Regions from separate parts of the Marinobacter sp. DSM 26671 genome, predicted to be linked through region 2. Evidence: predicted binding sites of a transcription regulator. Region 2 holds the regulator's gene; each other region holds the start of a gene.
The links. The regulator FliA, encoded in region 2, starts transcription of late flagellar genes. The targets are predictions, from matches to a motif close to CTAAAGTTTNNNNNNNNNNNGCCGNTAA.
Positions count from the first base shown of each region.

Region 1: BM035_RS14245 (methyl-accepting chemotaxis protein) is a predicted target of FliA. The motif match lies at 2,563-2,590, and genes of this name have one in related genera.
Region 3: BM035_RS08760 (methyl-accepting chemotaxis protein) is a predicted target of FliA. The motif match lies at 1,265-1,292, and genes of this name have one in related genera.
Region 4: BM035_RS08120 (methyl-accepting chemotaxis protein) is a predicted target of FliA. The motif match lies at 669-696, and genes of this name have one in related genera.

Region 1 covers NZ_FONF01000012.1:110,750-114,350, forward strand. Annotated here, with positions in the region: gene BM035_RS14240 (peptidoglycan-binding domain-containing protein) at 1-408, opposite strand, end outside; gene BM035_RS14245 (methyl-accepting chemotaxis protein) at 525-2,390, opposite strand; gene BM035_RS14250 (ABC transporter substrate-binding protein) at 2,647-3,601, opposite strand, start outside.
Region 2 covers NZ_FONF01000017.1:66,479-70,079, reverse strand. Annotated here, with positions in the region: gene flhF (flagellar biosynthesis protein FlhF) at 1-1,031, shown strand, start outside; gene BM035_RS16695 (MinD/ParA family protein) at 1,100-1,912, shown strand; gene BM035_RS16690 (RNA polymerase sigma factor FliA) at 1,944-2,687, shown strand; gene cheY (chemotaxis response regulator CheY) at 2,850-3,233, shown strand; gene BM035_RS16680 (protein phosphatase CheZ) at 3,254-3,601, shown strand, end outside.
Region 3 covers NZ_FONF01000006.1:122,995-126,595, forward strand. Annotated here, with positions in the region: gene BM035_RS08760 (methyl-accepting chemotaxis protein) at 1-1,104, opposite strand, end outside; gene BM035_RS08765 (CHAD domain-containing protein) at 1,331-2,683, shown strand; gene BM035_RS08770 (thiol-disulfide oxidoreductase DCC family protein) at 2,667-3,041, shown strand; gene BM035_RS08775 (rhodanese-like domain-containing protein) at 3,126-3,506, shown strand; gene BM035_RS08780 (YchJ family protein) at 3,514-3,601, opposite strand, start outside.
Region 4 covers NZ_FONF01000005.1:288,633-292,233, reverse strand. Annotated here, with positions in the region: partial or broken gene BM035_RS08125 (alkaline phosphatase) at 1-582, shown strand, start outside; gene BM035_RS08120 (methyl-accepting chemotaxis protein) at 809-2,449, shown strand; gene BM035_RS08115 (DUF4870 family protein) at 2,518-2,883, shown strand; gene BM035_RS08110 (MFS transporter) at 2,898-3,601, opposite strand, start outside.

The DNA.
Region 1 (3,601 bases), on a different contig from region 2:
AGGCTTTGGTTCAGCCATGGCAATGGTCGGGGTATTGGGCGCGGGCTCGGGGAGGGACAAACCGAGCTGTGCCAATGACGCCTTTCGACTGCCGACTGAATTTGCAGTGATGGGTGCGCTGGATGTTTTGGCCACGCCGAGCGCTTTCAGTGTTGCCGTATCCAGGTTGCCGTTGGTTTGCAGCCCATTTTGAGCTTGATAGGCGCGTATGGCAGCTCGGAGTTGCTCATCAATCCACCCATCCGCACGTCCGATATCATGACCGGCACCGTAAAGTGCATTTTCGGCGGCGAAAATAACTTTCTCGGGTTCGGCGGCTTGAGCAGTGCCGAGGCAGGCAGCCGCTGTCAGCATGGCAATGACAGGGCCGCGAGCGCCTTGCTTCCTGGGTGATTGAGAGCGCGTCATGGCGGGATACCTCCGGGCAGTCCGTTTCCAGTTACATTGTGTAACTTGAAACCCAAAGGTATCAGGTAATCATCTGCGCTCTCGTGAATTGGTTAACATCTGCAACCATTGTGTGTTCAGGATTCACTGGCCCTGAAGCGTCGCACGAGCGTATTCAATTCATCAGCCATGTTCGCCAGAGAGCGGCTTGAGTGATTCACCTGGGAAATGTCTCCGGCCAGTTCCTCAATTGCGCCACTGCTTATTTCCACATTCTGGGTCATCTCCGCGGCGGTCGCTCTCTGCTGCTCGGTGGCACTCGCAATCTGGGTGGTCATTTCAACAATGCTGTTTACCGCCGCGAGAATGTCCGTCAAAGCCTCGCCCGATTTGCTTGCCTCCTCGCTGGCCTCTTCAGCCATCTGCTTGGCCTTGCTCATGTCCACTACTGCGCCGGCCGCGCCACTCTGGAGCTGGGACACAATCCGCTCGATATCAACGGTTGATTCCTGAACGCGCTTGGCCAATCCCCGAACTTCATCGGCAACCACGGCAAAACCCCGCCCGGCGTCACCGGCTCGAGCCGCCTCAATGGCGGCATTGAGCGCCAGAAGGTTCGTTTGCTCAGCAATGCTCTGGATAACAGCCAGCACATTGCCGATTTCGGCCGATTCGTTCTCCAGCTGTTGGATCCGTGTAGACCCCTTCTCAACCTGATTGGCCAAGTTGGTAACCGCCCGAATCGCAGAGCCAACGGTTTCCTGTCCGGAATCCGCAAGCGATGAGGCCTTACGGGCCGATTCGTCCGTTTCACTGGTGTTCGAGGCGATCTCTTCGGAGGTGGACACCATTTCCTGCATGGCGGCAGACACCTGCGTGATCTGGTCGCGCTGTTGCTCCGAATTGGCAGTTGTGCGCTCCGTGATACCGGAAAGTGATTCGGACTCGCCGGTCAGTTGGCGAGACGCCGTCACAATTCGGGAAATCGTTTCCTCAAGCGTTTGCAGGAAGGTGTTGACTGCGTCGATGAAGTCACCGATTTCGTCTGGGCGACCCGGGGTCAGCCTGGTGGACAAGTCGCCGTTATTGTTGGCGATGTCGTCGAGGTAGCCCAGAATTTCTGTTTTCGCACGCTTCACGCTTGAGCCCATCAAGCGACTCATCAATACCGCAACGATCAATCCGAGAACCGCAGAAGCAACAAAAGCGATGAGCGTGAATTTGAGTGCAAGATCAGTGGCAGCCGTTGCCTCATCCGCTTCCATCTCGAGAGACGCGAAAATACTGGCCTCCAACTCGCGCGCCATGCGGGCGATTTCGGGCCCGAGTACATCGAGTCGGTCTGCCTTGACGCTGACGACGATATTCTGCTGTTCCACCATTCTCTGAACTGCAGCCTGATAGTTTGCCAGCTCTTCGACAACGGTTTGCATGTAGACCTGCACAAAGTCCGGGCCATTTTCAGGTTGCAGCAGCTCCAGTGCATCGGTCAGGTCTTCTATGGCCCAACCGAGAGCCTTGCGGGAATCCTCATCACCGTTGGTCAGGTAGCGTTGGGCGGTCAATTGCATGACCATGGCATCGTTCAGCAGTTGCTCGAGGCCGGCCCTCAAATCGCTTTCGGGTTCCCGGTTGGCAACCCCGTTAAGGGCCATCCGCAATGCCTTGGTGGCATTTGGACCGTATACGTCCAGCTCATCCTTGATAATTTTCAGGACCTGGCGTTTGGCCGGAACCAGCTCGTTCTGGAATGCCTTGATGTATTCATCGGTGGTGGTCTTGATCCGATCCACCAGTTTGGCCGCATCAGGGTCCTGGATGTTCTCCTGCGCTCTCGCCATCACCTCATTGAACTCGGCTTCTAGCTCGCCGAAGTGGGCAAGGGTTTCTTCATCGCCAGTGGTGAAATAGTCGAAAACACGCAGGCGCATCCGATAGACGCTGATGACCGATTCGGTCCCAATAGAGGTGTCCGGTGCCAAGTCCCTGGCGACGGTGTTCATTCGACGGTCTAGTTCCTGGAATTCATAAACACTGAAAAAAGTTACCGAGGCAAAGAGCAAAAGAATGAATACCGGCGCAATCAACAGTTTCCCTGGGACACCCAGTTTACGCTCTATAGATGAGAGGACAGAGGAAGCCAAAACGTCATCCTTCAGTAAGTTGTTTTAGTGATTATCGGCAGCGCCACTGAAACCTGAAGCCTTAAGGCCGGTGTTTCATTTGGGCGCAGCCGTCTCTGGTTGAGCGGCGCCCCGGTTACTCGACAAAGTTGGCCTGGCTCGCAATCATGGGGGAGAGATCAAGATTCCAGTGTTCAAGGCCGCTCGCACTGTACACGTAATGCCCACTTAGGGATTTAAGCTGCGGTATCTGATCGGGTCTCATGCCATTGAGGATCAACGAGGCCAGCCTGGCTGCGGTGAGCCCCTCTTGTTTGGCCGAGATAGTGAATCCGCCGATGCTTTGTTCTTCGCCAACAAAGATATCCCAGAATGAAAACAGTGGGAGCTGAGCCCGATAAAATGCTTCCTTCAGCAGATCATGGGGTATGACGTACTCGCCATCTCTGTCACGGATGGTGTGGTGGGTGCCCAGCACAACAGCATCATAACGTTCGTGGGCATTTACGACCGTGTCCAACCAAGTGTCCCTGTCGTTGGTCAGAACGATGTCCAGTTCGGAACCATAGATCGTGGCCTGGCGCTTGTCACCAAAGTATTCGTTCACCGCATTACGCATGGTAGGTGAGTCATCCATCAGAACCAGGAAACGCTCTTTCTGCCGGAGTATCTTTCTCAGGTGACGGATACTCTCGGAGAAGAACGGGCGTTCGAGGATGCCAGTGACCAGCGGGTGTTCAAGGGTAGGGTGCTGAACGGGGCCACCATTCACACCAAGAAAGACCACGGGAATCTTTTGGGCGACGAGGTGGTCAGCCATCAACGTAAAGGCGTTGTCATCACCCAGAATGGCAACGTCGGGATTAACGTTTGGAATTTTGCTCTGGATTTCAGCCACTTTCTGTGGCCATTCCGGTTTCGACAGGCGCTTGGTGTCGAGTTCGAACACGTGAAGGTCGTGATCCTGACCGAGTACGGAGCGGACCGCATCGATATAGTCCGCGTCCCATTTGTACTCGAGGTGGTAACTCTGGATGATGACGACGGTTTTGCCAAAGCACAGGGGGCTGACCACCAAAAGAGCCAGGAAG
Region 2 (3,601 bases):
TACGGGAAAAGCGGGCATCGCAGGGCGCGAGCTACGCCGGTTCGTTCGCTGCCATTCAGGAAGAGGTGAGCGGTGGTTTTGGTGATATTGAACCTCTGCCACAGGCGCCGAGGGAAGCCTATTCCGATGAGCTGGCGCAGATGCGGGCCGAGATCAGCTCGCTCAAAGACATGATGCAGGGCCATCGGCCGCAACAGGAGCCGGAGGTTTCTGCGACCACCGCCGTGCAGCAGAGGCTTGCCGAGCGCTTGCAGGAGTTCGGCCTCGGCAGTGATCTGGCGGGGTCAATTTCCCGTCGTCACAAGGCGGGGCGCCTGGAAGACGGTTGGAAGCAGTCCCTGAAAATGCTGTGTACCGGGGTTCGGACCTCCCGAATGGAGTGGCTGGATGAGGGCGGCGCCTATGCGTTGGTGGGTCCGACAGGGTCCGGGAAAACCACCACCATCGGAAAACTCGCCGCTCGTTACGTGCTCAAGCATGGCTCCGATTCCGTGGCCCTGGTTACCACGGATCGCTATCGGGTGGCGGCGCACGAGCAGTTATTCGTGTTCGGTCGGATCCTGAATGTGCCGGTTCGGGTCGTGGATGAAAGTCACAGTCTGGACGATATTCTGGACGAACTGTCAGACCGTCATCTGGTGCTGATTGATACCGCCGGACTGACCAGTGCGGACAAAGGCTACCAGGAACAGCTGGCCGAACTGGCTCGCAGCCATCACAATATCAAAACCCATCTGGTGGTCTCGGCAACCAGTCAGCCTCGCATCATGAAATCCGTGTGGCATTGCTATAAGATGGCAAATCTTGCGGGCTGTGTGATGACCAAAATCGACGAGGCCCTGACGCTGGGCGAGTCTCTCGGGTTTGTGATGGAAACCGGTCTGCCGGTAGCCTATTACACAGACGGCCAGAAGATTCCTGAAGACCTGCACCACGCAGAAGCCGTTCCGCTGGTGCGGTTGGCCGTGGATCGGCTGAAAACACTCCAGCAACAGCAAGCGGTCGCAGAGGGCCTGAAAGAGCACGCCTGAGACCGGACAGATTGACAGCAGGCGTCGGAGACAAAGCCGGCGAAACGTGGCGAGAGACCAAAAACAGTATGAGCAGAGCACATCCGGTACAGGTGATTGCAGTTTCCGGCGGAAAGGGTGGTGTCGGCAAGAGTAACGTGTCGGTGAACCTCGGAATCGCCCTGGCGCAGAAAGGCCGGAGAGTGGTGCTGCTCGACGCCGATCTGGGGCTCGCCAATATCGACGTCTTGCTGGGCATCACTGCCAATCGCAACCTCCAGGATGTTCTGGCGGGCGACTGTGATCTGAAGGACGTTCTGGTGAATGGTCCCGGTGGCATCAAGATTGTCCCCGCCTCTTCCGGTACCCAACGAATGACCCAGCTCAGCCCCATGGAACATGCCGGGCTGATTAATGCGTTCAGCGAACTGGGTGATCAGATCGATGTCCTGATCGTTGATACCGCCGCCGGTATTTCCGAGTCAGTGGTCAGTTTTCTGAGAGCGTCGCAGGAGCTGCTGCTGGTTGTCTGCGACGAGCCGACCTCGATCACCGATGCCTATGCCCTGATCAAGCTGATGAACCGTGATTATGGAACCAACCGCTTCCGTATTCTTGCCAATCAGGTCCGGAATGAGCAGGAAGGCCGGCATCTGTTTGAAAAACTGACCCGGGTCACCGAGCGCTTCCTCGATGTGGCACTACAATACGTAGGAATAGTCCCCTACGATGAGGCCGTGAAGAAAGCGGTTCAGCGGCAGCGTGCGGTGCTGGACGCCTATCCCAGGGCGAAAGCTTCACTGGCCATCAAGGCGCTGGCGGACAAGGTAGATAGCTGGCCGTTGCCGTCCTCTCCCCGCGGGCATCTGGAATTTTTTGTGGAGCGGCTCGTCGAAGTCTGAATCGGATCCAGTCAAACAAAAAACCGGATACATGACATTGGCGAAAAACCTCGGAATCTATAACCAGTCAAGTGCGCAGAAGCCGGCTCAGCTCATTGAGCAGCACGCGCCGCTGGTCAAGAAAATTGCCCTTCACCTGATGGCTCGCCTGCCGGCGTCCGTCCAGCTTGAAGACCTGATGCAGGCCGGCATGATTGGTCTGCTCGAGGCCGCCCAGCGTTACAGCTCCACCAAAGGTGCTACCTTCGAGACTTACGCCGGTATCCGTATTCGCGGCGCCATGGTGGACGAAATCCGCAAGGGTGACTGGGTGCCACGTTCTGTTCATCGCAACGCCCGTCGCATTTCCCAGGCCATCAAAGCCGTTGAAGATCGACTTGGCCGCGAAGCCCACGATCAGGAAGTGGCCGAAGAGCTGGGCATGGGGCTGCCCGAATACCACTCCTACCTTTCCGATTCCAACAGCGGTCGACTTTTTAGCCTCGACGAGCTCAATGAATCCGGAGAGCTGCCGATAGAACAGACAGAGACGCAGGATAATCCCCTTGAGGGTTTGTCCTCCGATGCCTTCCGGCGGAGCCTCGCTGAGGCGATTGAAGACCTGCCGGAGCGGGAAAAGCTGGTGTTGAGCCTTTACTACCAGGAAGAACTGAACCTCAAGGAGATTGGCGCGGTGCTCGGCGTCAGTGAGAGCAGGGTAAGCCAGATTCACAGCCAGGCAGCCCTGCGCCTTCGGGGGCGGCTCTCGGATTGGCGTCAGGAATCGGACAACTGACCGCGTTCAGTCTGTGTCGCCAACGAGGTGGTCTGTAGTTTTTGGTAACCGATGCTTTACAACCGAAGCAAAGGTCCGACAATAAGCGGTTAAAACAGCGGCCTGCTAGACTTTGAACGCAAAGGTCAAACGAATTCCGGGTGTTACTAACTGGAGGTCCCATTGGACAAAAACATGAAAATCCTCATTGTGGACGACTTCTCCACAATGCGACGGATCATCAAGAACCTGCTGCGTGATCTTGGCTTCACCAACACCGATGAAGCTGACGACGGCAACACGGCACTGCCAATGCTCAAAAGCGGCAAATACGATTTTCTGGTGACCGACTGGAACATGCCTGGCATGTCAGGCTTCGACCTGCTCAAGGCCGTTCGGGCGGACGAGAATCTGAAAACCCTGCCGGTATTGATGGTAACTGCTGAGGCCAAGCGCGACCAGATCGTTGCCGCTGCCCAGGCAGGCGTAAACGGGTATGTGGTCAAGCCGTTCACCGCTGCCGTGCTCAAGGAAAAGATTGAGAAAATCTTTGAAAGAATCCAGTAACCAGAGGTCGGATGGCTCTCATGAGCGATAGCAAAAAGAACCATCGGGGCCTTGAACCGGAGGTGACGGAAAAGCTCCAGCGGCAGGCAGCGGAACTGGCCGAGAGTGTTGATGCGGGTGATTATGCCAAAGCCATGACCCTGATCAATGAACTCAGCGAGGTCAGGGATCAGAGTCTGTACCGTGAGGTAGGGCGGCTGACGCGGAGCCTGCACGAAGCAATCCGGAACTTCCAGATTGATCCCCGTAACGCCGAGCAGCAGGAAGCACTGTCAAAGATGACTGATGCCTCTGATCGTCTCGAATACGTTGTGCAGATGACCGGTGAAGCAGCCAACCGGACCATGGACCTGGTTGAGGAAACCATG
Region 3 (3,601 bases), on a different contig from region 2:
GGACAGCTTGTTCACCGCGCCCTGGGCACTGCTAATGGTTTCACCACCCTCACGGGCCATGCGGTCGGCGTCCGAGGCCGAGCTCTCAACCTCATTGGCATTGCCGGAAATCTGCTGGATGGTCGCGGCCATTTCATTGATCGCAGAGGCAATCTGGTCAGTCTCGGAGCCCTGTTCCTGAACCGAGGCCCGGGTTTCATTCGCGACCCGGCTGAGCTCTTCCGCCGCGGACGCCACCTGATCCGTGGTGGCGCCGACTTCTCGCATGGTGTCCTGGATCTTGACGACAAAGGCATTGAAACGACGACCGAGCTCGGCCAGCTCGTCGGTACCCTCATCCGGCAACCGCTGGCGGAGATCGCCCTCACCATCAGCAATTTCCTGCATCATGTTGCTGACGTTCTTCAGCGGCCGGGTCACGCTACGGCCAACGAATACGCCGATCACCAGAGCGATTACGACAACCACAACCGTCACCAGAAGGATAAAGCCCAGGGCCTCCGCCATGCCCGCTTCAATGTCCTCGCGAGCAGCAGCGACCTGCCGGTCAATATCGGTAATGTAGACACCAGCACCGATCATCCAGTCCCAGTCCGGGATAATGGTGGAATAGGACATCTTGGGTTCTTCATTGCCGGAGGCAGGGTTCATCCAGTCATAGCCGTAGAAGCCCTCACCGCGGGCAGCGACGAACAGATCGGCCACCAACCCCCTGACAACCGGATTCTTGGTCGGTCCTTCTTTGGAAGGGTCCGGGGCATAGGCCAGGTTGTATACATCCCTGGTATAGGCGAACACGTAGTTCGTCTCATCAAAACGGATCGAGCGCAGGCGCGCCGCTGCCGCCTCCTTCGCTTCCGCCTCCGTCATCGATGGGTCATTCTTGGCCTCCAGAACCACGGCCTCTGCGGCATCAATGAGATTCTGTAAACCAGCCTTCCGTGCTTCCAGGAGGCTGTTCTCAAGACGCTTGAGCTCATCTTCACCATTGGCCTGAATCTGACTGGCGGTGATCCACGCCAATGTTGCCGCCGTGACGAGTACCGGCACAAGTACTGCCACCAGCAAGCGCGAGCGTATTTTCACTTTACTCAAGACATTCATTTTTCCGAACTCTCCAGGGAATTTCCGTTGGTGAGGATTATCCACGGACCACTTGGCGTGATCTGTTCCAGTTTGTTAAGGCAGGTTTCAGCAGGCGCACTGATTCGCCGAGCCGCCTGCCATCGGACAAACCTTCCACCATTATTTTCAGCTAGGTACAGTAACGGCAGTAACCCGATTGTCTTGAGCGGGAATCAGACTAAAGGACCACTACGAAGGTAGGCCAATGAAGCACCTGTTTCTGGTACGCCACGCCAAGTCCAGCTGGGCCGACGAATCACTTTCTGACCGGGAACGCCCCCTCAATGCGCGGGGCATCAGCCAACTGGCCCCATTGGGAAATACCCTGAAATCTGTCGGCGCGTTCGAAGGCGATGTATACAGCAGCAACGCCAAGCGGGCCGTCGCGACACTGCAAGGCATACTGCCCGACACAGTTGCAGCCGAGCGCTGCCACACCCTGAGTGAGCTGTATACCTTTGACTATCGGCGACTACTCGCATGGCTCGAAGAGCAGGCAGAAGCTCCACAGATTACCCTGGTCGGCCACAACCCGGCGTTACTGGAACTTGCCCAGTCCCTCCTGAAGCAGCCCCCGGAACAGCTACCCACCGCCAGCGTTATTCACATCCGGCTTTCGATCAAACACTGGCGCCAGATTGGTCGCGGCAAGGGCAAACTGGTGACTCTGATAACGCCACAGGATTACAGCTACGCCCACTGCGAACGAAAGCTTAAAAAGACAGCCAGAACCGCGGGGGACGATCCTGCAAGGGACATTCCCAAGGCCCTTCACCATCAATTTGATCGGCTAAGGCAACTGGAACGGGGCGTCGCCCTTGGCCTGGATGACGAATTTCTGCACCAGTACCGGATTGCGATTCGACGCAGCCGGGCCATCGCCGAATCGGTTCAGGACGTGACTGGTGACAAGTCGCTGGCCAAGGGGGTTAAAACCCTGAAGCGCCATGCAAGGGCAACGGGCCCACTGCGCGACCTTCACGTGTTTCTTCAGGACCTGCCGGAACTTTGCGCAGATGACGCGGAAATTCGGGCAGCCTTGCAGATCTGGTTCGAGCGCGAAGCCGCCAGCCATCATAAAAAGCTGGCAAAGCGACTGAAAAGCAAGCGCTACCAGGACAGCCTGGAACACTGGCGCAATCTGATTGATTCGCGAAAGTTTCAGAAATTGGCCGCAACACTCCGGCCGAAAGACATCCGAAGGGCCGTGGAACGTCGTATCAAGGAGTTCAATAAACGCACTGCCGAGCTGATGCATACTTCACCGGATGAAGATACCCATCGGCTGCGCAAGCAACTCAAACGAATCCGTTACCTGATGGAACTGGATGCAAAAACCTGGAAGCGCAACCTGAAAACGTTAAAGGAGCGGCAAGAGCTCTATGGCCGGTTCCAGGATCTGCACGTTCAGATTTTGCTTCTCGACCAGTTCCGCCAGGCGGCGCCAGAGGTACTGCCAGCCGCGCTCAATGGAATCGTGGAAACGCTGGGAAACCACAAAGCGAACGCCCGGAAACAGATTCTGACCCTTGGAGGACTCGATGGAGCCCCGTTATGACACCCTGTTTTACGACGGACAATGCCCACTTTGCGCCAAAGAGATCCGCACCCTGCGCAAACTCCAGCGTGGCAATCTGATCTTTGCAGACATCCATGAACAGCGCGACGGCAGCGCCAACCTGCCAAGTCACGAAGCTCTGCTCAGACGCCTGCACCTGATGACCTGGACCGGCGAATGGGTCATCGGCCTGCCCGCAAATGTTCGCGCCTGGTCCCACACGCCCTTTGGTTTTCTGTTCAAACCCCTGCTGTGGCCAGGTATCTTCCAGATTGCCTCGCGCATCTACGGGAAATGGGCAGACAAACGCTATGAGCGCAAATACGCCTGCGCCATCGGAGATAACGAAACCGCTTAATCATGCATGTACGGGGTGTCGCCTGGCGCCCCAAACCCTTATCCTGAGGTATAACCTTATTCCATCAGTATGAGGAGCTTACCCATGAAAACTGCCCACGATCTGGTTGAAGCCGCCAGGAAAGAGATTCAGGAAGTACCTCTTGATCAGGCGGAAGACGCCATCAAGAACGCTGACTTACTCCTCGATGTGCGTGATGCGGATGAGTACCGGGCCGGCCACATACCCGGCGCGGTCAATATTTCCCGTGGTTTGCTGGAGTTCAAGTTCACCAATGATCCGGCGTTCGAGAGCCGCGACATGAACATTGTGTGTTACTGCAAAACGTCCGGGCGAGCGGCTCTCAGTGCAAAAGCCCTGAAAGAAATGGGCTACATGCACGTGCAGTCCATCGCCGGAGGATTTGATGCCTGGCAGGAAGCCAACAAACCGGTTGCCAAACCCGAACTGCCGTCCTTCGAGTAACGGGCGCTTACAGGCAGCAGGCCTTGTGCTTTCGGCCACTCCCGCAGGGGCAGGGTTCGTTGCGACCGGGCTTCAACTGGCCCTCGCTGGTATCA
Region 4 (3,601 bases), on a different contig from region 2:
TTTTTCCTGACCGTCGAAGCGGGCCGCGTTGACCACGCCCACCACGCCGGCAGTGCCAATGGCGCCTTAACCGATACCATTGAACTGGCCGAAGCCGTAAAAGTGGCCGCGGATCAAACCAACCCGGAGGATACCCTGATTATTGTCACCGCTGATCACAGCCATGTGTTCACGATGGCCGGTTATCCCAAGCGCGGCAACCCCATTCTCGGTAAGGTGGTGAGCATTGGGGCGGAGCAGCCTGAACTGGCGTCGGATGATCTGCCATACACCACCCTGGGGTATGCCAATGGCCTCGGCATGCGCGACTATGGAAGCGAGACCGATGCGGACCGTACCTATGGCGACCCCATCAACGCCGGCCGAAAGGACCTGACCAACGTTGACACCACCACGCCGGGCTTCCACCAGGAGTCATTGGTGCCACTGGGCAGCGAGACACATGCCGGTGAGGATGTGGGCATTTATGCCAGGGGGCCGGGTGCCCATCTGGTAACGGGCACCAACGAGCAGAACATGATCTATCACATAATGGATTATGCCTCGGATATCAGCGGGGCTGCCAACCTGGCTGTGCGATAAATCCCGGGATTAATAGCTAAAAACGCGCTAAACACCGCAAGCCCTGCCCACTTGGTAACAGAGTGAGTCGGGTTTGCGGTTTTTTGTTTCAGAAACCCCTTTTCCTGCCGATAAGCCAGTTACATACACTAAAGTATGAGTTATAAACTCATATCAATTTATTAGTCTCCATGATGGCCTTAAATAACAAAATATTGGTAGAAGCAACGATAAAGAAGAGGTTCCTATGGGGTTGCTGGATCGGGCTTCAATAATATTGGGGGTGGTGAGTGCTGTTGTTCTTGCGGTCATCAGTGCAGTGGTGGCGCCTTTGCTAGGCCTTGAACCGGCATCAATACTGGTTGGACTGGTGGTTGGCCTTGCAGCCGCCGCCGGCTTTCTGGTCATCCGGGTGCTGGAGCCTGCCGAACGCGGTCTCAGGGCTCTGGATAAGGGCACCCTGGCAGAAGATCATCCGCTCCGGGCCCATTGCCGGCAGCTGCTTTCCGATGCGAAAGCCGGGCGGGCTCTGGTGGAAACCCTCTCCGGAAGCGCTGACAGGAACGCTATTTCCGCCGCCCAGGTCTCCTTTGCCGCAGACCAGCTCAAGATCCGGCTGGACCGTCAGGTTGAAGAAACCGCCCAGATGGCCGATTACGCGGGCCAGATTACCGAGACCGTGCGGGAATCCTCCGAGCAGGCGACCGATGCCGCCACCATGGCTCTCCAGAATAAGCAGGTCAGTACCGAGGGGCGCGAAGCGCTGGTCTCGGCCATCGATAGTGTGCGCGCGGTACACCAGCAGTCCGGTGAGAATCTCCGGCTGATCCAGGAGCTGAACGAGAAATCCAACAAGATCCAGGGCGTGACCGCCACCATTCAGGGTATTGCCGAGCAAACCAATCTGCTTGCACTCAATGCGGCCATTGAGGCCGCCCGTGCGGGTGATCAGGGTCGCGGATTTGCCGTGGTGGCGGATGAGGTGCGTCAGCTGGCGGGCCGCACGGCCCAGGCGACCGGTGAAGTGGCGGAAACCCTCGAGGAAATACGGTCCGATACCACACTGATTGTATCCCGCATTGAAGATCTTGCCCGCAGCATTGAGGAGGGCCTGACGTCTGTGGAAAGCGTGGGTGAGCGTCTGGAACAGATCAGCGAACAATCTGATCGGGTCCAGCAGCAGGTTGCCCGGATAGCCGAAATAGATCAGAACAACGAGCAGAGTCTGGCCCAGGTGTTCTCCGCCATTGAAACGGTGCGTGACCAGATTTCCGAGAGCGATACCAGCGTTTCCTCGCTGGCGGAGCAGGCTGCTACTTTGATGGAGCTTGCGGAAAAAGCCAATGCTTCATTTGCCCTGAACAGCGAAGCCAGTTATCACCGGCCGTTCTTCGATCAGGCCAGAGCGGGCGCTGACCAGATCGGCCAGATGTTCGAGCAGGCAATCCGGGATGGCAAGCTCTCAGAAAGCGCGCTGTTCGACAAGAGCCGGACTCCCATCCCGAACACGCACCCGCCAAAGTACTCAAGCAGCTTTGACAAATTTACCGATCAATACCTGCCGACCATCCAGGAGCAGGTGAAAAACGCCCATGAGGCCATTGTCTTTGCCATAGCCGCTGCGCCTGACGGGTATGTACCGACCCACAACAGGGATTTCGCCCACGCACCGACCGGAGATCCGAAGGTGGATCTGGTCAAGAGCCGGAGCAAGCGGCTGTTCAACGACCGAACGGGCATTCGTTGTGGCACGCACACCGAGAACATGCTTTTGCAAACCTATCGCAGGGATACCGGCGAAATCATGCATGATCTCTCCGTACCTATTTATGTGAATGGCAAGCATTGGGGCGGTTTCCGCCTGGGCTACCGTCCGGACAATCACTGACCGCGGCGGGATTTTCGGCCACGGGGGCTGTGGTAGACTCCGATTAATAGATCAATAGGAGACTTGTCTTGGCTGAACCGGAGTTTATTCCTGCCGACACGGACCCCGCCTCCCGCCGAAGTGATCCGGCGCGTAACCTGGCGGTGGTGGTCTACATCCTTCAGGCGCTGTCGTTTTTCGTAGGAGGCATTACCGGTCTGGTGGGCGTGATCATCAATTACGTCAAACTGGACGACGTCCGTAATACCTGGGTGGAGCGGCACTTCCGCTGGCAGATTCGCACCTTCTGGATCGGCCTGCTCTGGACCGTGATTGGCATAGTGACCACGCCGATCATCATCGGATGGTTTATTCTCCTTGGTATTTCTATCTGGATCATCTACCGGATCGTGAAAGGGGCTCTGGCCCTGAATGACGGCAAGGCGCCCTCCTGAACGGGCGACCGTTATCAGTCTTCGGTCACTTCCTTCAGCCCCATGGCACTGAACATCCCAGCCAGCCCCATCAGGCCCAGAACGATGATGACCGCCACTTCTGAGATCATTGACACGAGGGCGGTGAGGCCGCCGGTAACAAGCAGCAGAACACCGATGACCGTGTTGCTCACCGCCGTGTAATCGGTACGCTTGTTGCCCCCTGCCATGTCCACCAGATAGGTTTTACGCCCCAGCCTGACGCCCGCATGGGCAATGCTCAGTACGAAAAACGCAATCGGGTAAAACCAGACGCTGCCGATTTCCGTCCCGATAAACAGCGCGGTGAAGCCGACGATCAGGCACACACCGCTGGCCATTGCCGCCCCACGGATCATGACTCTCCGACTGGAGGTGTCTGCAGCCCAGCCCCAGAAGCTGGCACTGAGCGAGCTGGCGAGGCTGCTGGCCAGCAGGAAAACGCCCAACATCCAGCCAATGTCGGATTCTTTCTGTGCCAGTACGACCAAATAGGGTGAAGCCAGTGCCGAGCTGAGCAGCAGGGCCCGGGTAATCACGAAGTTCCGGAACGGAACGTCATCCCGGAGCAGGGACAGGCTTCGAAATGCCTCGTTGATGGCATTTCCGCCGCCACCGGTTTCACCGTCGTATTCTTCCACTCCGGCAAACAGCAGGCCGGCGATCACCCAGAGTGCCGCGGCCAGAAGTAATAATACGG